DNA from 2 places in the Jeotgalibacillus sp. 10bf12 genome. Region 1 is predicted to be linked to the other one. Evidence: riboswitches for the same ligand, from Rfam matches in the RefSeq annotation. Region 1 holds a riboswitch; the other holds the start of a gene.
What was found. A riboswitch is a leader RNA that binds a small molecule or an ion and turns the genes downstream of it on or off. The one in region 1 is predicted to bind cobalamin.
Positions count from the first base shown of each region.

Region 1 (3,422 bases):
TCTTGAACAGGCACTGGAAGATTAATAGAGATGAACCGCTCCTTTGATGGGGGCGGTTTTTTTCGTGGTAGATGATGGTGGGGTGGAGCGTGGTCAGTTGGGGATAGCGGCGACTTTGAGTGGGAAAGGTACAAGTTGCCGGATGGGTTACGACAACTTTCGGCGGAATAGAGACAAACTGGCACTGAATTGCAACAAATTCCCGGGTGTATCGCAACAAGCTGTTCAGAGAATGCTACAGCTCCAGCGAAAATACAACAAACTAGATAATATCTCGAATTCGAGATATTTTTCTTGCATTCATTTACAATCAGTCATACAATAAGGATAGAAAATATCTTAGTTTCGAGATAAAAGGAGTGTTCACCATGAAAGTAACAGGAATTCATCACGTATCAGCAATCACTTCGGCTGCTGAGAAAAACCATAGATTTTTTACACAAACATTAGGCATGCGCCTTGTTAAGAAGACTGTAAACCAGGACAGCACATCTTCATATCACTTATTTTACGCAGATGCAGTCGGCAGTCCGGGAACGGATATGACGTATTTTGATATTCCGATGGCCGGCCGCACGTATCCAGGCGTTTCAAGTATTTCAAATACAGCATTCCGTGTACCGACAACAGAATCACTTCATTACTGGAAAAAGCGTTTTGATGAACTAAATGTCCGTCATGATGACATTGAAAAGCGTGCAGGGCGTGACACACTTTATTTTGAGGATGAAGAAGGATCGCGCCTCATGCTGGTCGCGGATAACGGTGAAGAAGGAGTCGCGCCGGGAATACCATGGACTGGTGCTGATGTTCCTGAAGCGCATGCGATCGTTGGTCTTGGACCGGTTACGCTGACTGTGCGCCGTGCAGAAAAAACAATTGCAGTGCTTGAGCAGGTGCTTGGCTTTGAAAAGGTGGGCGAGTATCCGAATCGCGCCGGCGCTGAATTGCCTGCAATCCAGGTCATGTCAGTTGCAGAAGGCGGGACGGGTGCTGAAGTGCATATCGAAGAAAGACCTGATCTTCCGCCTGAACGTCCTGGCCGGGGGAGCGTGCACCACGTGGCGTTCCGTATTCCGACTTTTGAGGATTATGAAAAGTGGGATGACCGCATCCGAAGCTTCGGTCTGATGACATCAGGTGAAGTCGACCGCTATTATTTCCGCTCAATTTACTTCCGCGAGTCAAACGGTATTCTGTTTGAGCTTGCAACTGATGAGCCGGGCTTTGCAACCGATGAGGATATGGAGCATCTTGGGGAAGAGCTTGCGCTGCCACCATTCCTTGAGCCAAAACGTGCACAAATCGAAGCGAGCTTAAGACCACTTGAAATTAAAAGCTAAACATAAAACACCCCTGTCAAATTAGGTTTGACAGGGGTGTTTTACATTCAGTATTACCCTTTATCAATGACTTCTACAGGACCGTGGTCATCACAATGTCCATCATGCACATGGTGCAGGCGGCCGTTCACCAGATAATCAAAATGATCGCCGTGAGGTACTAACTCATGACCGCAATCATCTGTGTGATTACACCCGCATTCAGTCGGTTGACATGTATCAGGGTTCTCTTCTGACACTTCAATCTTACAATCATCCCAGTGACCCTGATGCTCATGGTGCAAGTGACCGTCGTGGACAAAATCGATGTGATCGCCGTGCTGAATTTTAGTGTGACCGCATTCCATACTATGCTCGTGAGGATGTGGACCTTCATGCTTCATATGATCATTTGACATATATGCTGACACCTCCATGCAGATTTCTTTTTATTTTCCCGTATTTTAAGCTTCTAATCACTTTTCACTCATAATCTCTCGAAAAAAGCCCTTGCACAATATCTGACAGGAAGTGCTATAATAGCATTGGAAAAACATTTCAATATGAACGGATAGAGGTGCTGATCATCAATGATCAGTTAAAAGGGAAGCTGGTGTAATTCCAGCGCGGTCCCGCCACTGTAAATGACTTGTGTCTGCCGCAGCCACTGTAGCTTAAGCTATGGGAAGGAGGCAAACACTGATTGTCATAAGCCAGGAGACCTGCCTTGATTCCAAGCACCAGACACGCCTACGAGGATATGGGCGGGTGTTGCAGCCTCTCCGTTTTTTACATACGGCTATATCCTGCAACCCTGCATCTCCCGCGTGAGATGTTTTTTTATTGCAAAAAATCATAAGACGGAGGAACACAACATGAAAAAATGGTTACCAGTTTTACTCGCAGCAGGCGTACTTGCAGCCTGCTCAGACAGCGCAGAAGAAACAACAGAAGCACCGGCAGACGATCAGGATCAGGAAGAAGTAACAGAAGAACCTGCTGAGTCAGAATCATCATTCCCGGTCACAGTAACAGATGCAAACGGTGAAGAGATCACAATTGAAGAGCAGCCTGATGCGATCGTATCCATGCTGCCAAGCAATACAGAAATCGCATACGCACTTGGACTCGATGAAGAAATCGTCGGGGTATCTGACTTTGACAACTACCCTGAAGAAGCAATGAACGTTGAAAAAATCGGTGGCATGGAGTTTAACGTAGAAAAGATTATTTCTCTTCAGCCTGATGTAGTGCTTGCACATGCATCAAATCCGGGTGGTGCAGATGGTCTTCAGCAGATTGAGGACGCAGGCATTCCGGTTGTTGTGATTGAAAATGCAATGACCTTTGATGAAGTCTACGGCACGATCGATATGATTGGTCAGATCACTGGAACAACTGAAGAAGCAGAGCAGATTATTGCTGATATGCAGGCAGGCTTTGATGAGATTGCTGAAAAAGCATCTGCGATTTCAGAAGAGGACCGTAAATCAGTATTAGTGGATGTGGCAGGACCGCCTGAAATGTATGTAGCAGCAAACAACACATTTATTCAGGAAATGCTTGATCTGATCAATGCTGAAAACGTGATGGCGGATCAGGAAGGATTCGTTCCTTTAACAGAAGAGGAAGTTGTCACGCGGAATCCGGAGGTAGCACTGCTGACTTATGGTGATTTCGTAGAGGATGCAGTGGACCAGTGGATGGGTTATGAAGGCTTCAGTCAGGTCACTGCTGTAACAAATGAAGATGTCTATCTAGTCCCTTCAGACCCGGTTACACGTTCAGGTCCAAGACTCGTAGAAGGTACACAGGCCCTTGCAGAAGCGATCTATCCTGATGTTTTCGCGGAGTAAAGTCTGGGCGGGATACGCTGTTTCCATCCTGCTTTTATTGACTGCTTTCACACTTGGAGTCACAGTAGGCTCTGTAAGAGTGCCTGTCATGGAAATGCTCAGTATTTTCGCAGGTGCGTTCAGTAACAGAGAAGCGCTGGACCCGATGTTCAGCTCAATCGTGCTTGATATCAGATTTCCACGTGTGATACTTGCAGCTCTTGTAGGTGCATCACTTGCGATCGCAGGTGCTTCTTTTCAGGGA
Region 1 covers NZ_CP200276.1:209,658-213,079, reverse strand. The annotation lists gene DH10bf12_RS00980 (bifunctional cystathionine gamma-lyase/homocysteine desulfhydrase) at 1-25, shown strand, start outside; gene DH10bf12_RS00975 (ring-cleaving dioxygenase) at 369-1,343, shown strand; gene DH10bf12_RS00970 (hypothetical protein) at 1,397-1,741, opposite strand; cobalamin riboswitch at 1,881-2,066, shown strand; gene DH10bf12_RS00965 (helical backbone metal receptor) at 2,198-3,178, shown strand; gene DH10bf12_RS00960 (FecCD family ABC transporter permease) at 3,141-3,422, shown strand, end outside.

Region 2 (3,422 bases), 1.5 Mb from region 1:
TTTTTAAAGATAGGGAAATTGACACCATAATTCATTGCGCAAAACTGTGTAATCTCTCCATCCCCAAGTGGCTCCTGTTCAGCAAATTGGTTAGAAGGGAAACCTAATATTTGCAGCCCGTGCTCCTCATAACGTTCCTGCAGTTTCTGCAGATCTTCGAGTTGTGGTGTGAACCCGCATTTAGTTGCTGTGTTAACAATTAACAACAGCTTTCCTTTGTAAACATCTAAACTTTTCGTGAAGCCACTTGATGTTTTTACTTTGAAATCATAAACGGTCATTAGTTGATTTCTCCTTCGTGAAAAGTCCAAATATATAAATGAACTTGTTTTAAGTTTTTTGAGCTTTTATACCTATATCCTTTATTTATATATAATAAACAAAAATACCTATATTTTAGTGGTGAACAGTTTTTATTGGTCTTTATTCAAAACCATTTCACTGCTGAGTTGTATGATAGCGCCGCGGGCATATATCATTCAAAAAATCATAGCATAAGAAATAAAGCATGCTTTGAAAGGGGTAATATGCTTTTTAAAAAGAGCATCGCAATTATGATTGGAAGTTTCATGCTGGCGACAGGAATTAATGGCTTCTTAGTCCCTCATCATCTGCTTGACGGAGGGATGATTGGTCTCGCGTTAATCGCGCATTACTATTTCGGTGTACAAGTTGGTCTGGCCATGATTTTATTGAGTGTGCCGCTATTTATTTATGCCTGGTTTATGAAAAGAGCCTATTTTTATAATAGCCTTCATGGTTTGTTCGTCTCATCTCTGCTCATTGACTGGTTGTCACCGCTCAGGTCATTTTTTCAAATGCCGATCCTGCCAAGTGTGATCGCAGGCGGACTGCTAATTGGTTTTGGAATTGGTCTGATGCTGCTGTTTGAGACAAGTACTGGAGGTACAGACTTATTGGCTCATATGATTTCTAAAGCCGTCTCAATGAATACCGGGATCGTCATTTTTATTGTGGATGGGGTCGTGATTCTGCTTGGCTATCAGGTGCTCGGACTTCACACATTTTTGTATTCCTGTGGTGTCATCATTATTGTCGGGGCTGTAACAGCAATCACTTTACAGAGGAAACCGGACAAATAACTTGCAGATGTTTGATGAGAAATATTAAAATGAACTCTTCCTTGCCAAATGATCATTTTTCGGGTAAGATGTCATTAATCAATATATAGTGCTTTTTAATTTTACGCACAACTACATATAGTGTTGCCGAAAGATAAGATGCGAATATCGCTTAAAAGGGAATCCGGTGAGAATCCGGGACTGCCCCCGCAACTGTATGTGCTGACGAACTGAACAATCCACTGTATAAGAGAGCTCTGGTAAAGGGTCCTTATATGGGAAGGGTTCAAAGTAGAGTGACGCACAAGTCAGGAGACCTGTCTTATTTTTTGTTTTCATTTCTTCGGGGTGTGAGGAAAGAAACGGTGGCTTTATCAGACAGGTCCCTTGTGAGGACTATGCTCTTATAATTCATATCGTTTATCTGACCGCCTATCCCGATAGGCGGTTTTTATTATGCCTTTTCCCTATATTGTGGTCGTGCAAAGAGAATGTTTACAAGCAATATTCAGCTGACCCTCTACGTTGCGGACGTGGACTCACGCCCTGACCTGTGAGATCCCCAAGGAGAAGCCTGATGAAGCTCACCGTCCGGGGCAGGAAAGCGCAGTCCTCGACGGAAAGGATCAGTGGTTATAGAAAGTTAACTACATTATTTTAGGCGGAGGTACACAATCATGACCACACAAAAAACAACCACTCTCCATCAGACGCTGCAAACAATCAAAGACGCAGCAATCAAACACAAGCTCGATGCAGCTGAACTGATGGATCAACTCACACAAAGAGAAGATACTGCACGCGATTTTGCTATGCACTATGCCCTGAACCGTGTGGCGATGGACGCACCGGACTGGACGTTTCTTGCAGCTAGACTCTATCTGGACGAACTGTACGACCAGGCAGCAGCTAACAGGAATTATAACCCTGCGCAAAAATACGGCAGCTTCCATCAGCTGATCGAAACATTGATACATAAAGATATTTACACAGAAGCACTTAATACTTATTCAAAAGCAGAACTTGATGAATTAGGCCGGGAAATCACACCTGAGCGGGATTACCTTTTCAACTATATCGGTCTGTTCCTGCTCTCTGACCGTTATCTGGCGCGTGATCATGACCGCAATCTTTACGAGCTGCCACAGGAACGCTTTATGATCATTGCAATGCTGCTGATGAAAAATGAAGCGCCGGAAAAGAGGGTCACGCTTGTAAAAGAAGCCTACTGGGCAATGAGTAACTTATTTATGACAGTTGCAACACCGACTTTATCGAATGCCGGTAAAAAGACCGGGCAGCTTGCTTCCTGCTTTATTGATACAGTGGAGGATTCGCTGGACGGCATTTATACAAATAACTGGGACATTGCGCGTCTCAGTAAAGACGGCGGTGGGATCGGCGTTTATTACGGAAAGGTAAGAGCACTAGGGTCTGATATTAAAAAGTTTAAAGGGAATTCGTCAGGTGTGATTCCCTGGATCCGTCTGCTGAATAACACAGCTGTCAGCGTTGATCAGCTAGGTCAGAGACAGGGTGCTGTTGCAGTTTATCTGGATGTTTTCCACAAAGATATGATGAATGGTTTTCTCGATTTAAAAACGAATAATGGTGATGAAAGAAGAAAAGCGCACGATATATTTACAGGTGTATCAGTTCCGGATTTATTTATGCAAAGGCTTCAGGAAACAGATGAGACGGGTCGCAGTATCGGAGAGTGGCATACGTTTTGTCCGCATGAAGTGAAAACAGTGATGGGCTGGAAAGATGACGAAGGAAATCCGCTTGGGCTGGAGGATTTTTATGATGAGGCTGATCGTAAGTATTTTACTGAGAAGTACGAAGAGGCAGTCAATCATCCATTGTTACCACGGAAGACCTATCGCGCAATGGACATGATGGCGCGCATCATGGTCTCTCAGCTTGAAACAGGCACGCCTTATATGTTTTACCGTGATGAAGTAAATCGTCAGAATCCAAATAAGATTGAAGAAGGGAGAACTTCGATTTACTGCAGTAACCTATGTACTGAAATTGCGCAGAATATGTCTGCGACGACGATTACAAAAGAATACGAGGATGAGGACGGGACTATCGTCATTGTCCGTAAGCCGGGTGACTTTGTCGTATGCAATCTTTCATCTATTAATCTTGCACGGGCTGTGAAAAGTGATGTGCTGAAGCGGCTGATTCCGATTCAGATCAGAATGCTTGATAACGTGATTGATTTAAACAATATTACAGTTGGTCAGGCACAGCGGACGAATCGGAAGTACCGTGCGATCGGGCTTGGGACATTTGGCTGGCATCATCTGCTCGCACTTGAAAGTATTCAGTGGG
Region 2 covers NZ_CP200276.1:1,674,321-1,677,742, forward strand. The annotation lists gene DH10bf12_RS08810 (glutathione peroxidase) at 1-281, opposite strand, end outside; gene DH10bf12_RS08815 (YitT family protein) at 555-1,103, shown strand; cobalamin riboswitch at 1,223-1,421, shown strand; gene DH10bf12_RS08820 (ribonucleoside-diphosphate reductase subunit alpha) at 1,760-3,422, shown strand, end outside.
Region 2: another riboswitch for cobalamin. It lies ahead of DH10bf12_RS08820 (ribonucleoside-diphosphate reductase subunit alpha); the one in region 1 lies ahead of DH10bf12_RS00965 (helical backbone metal receptor).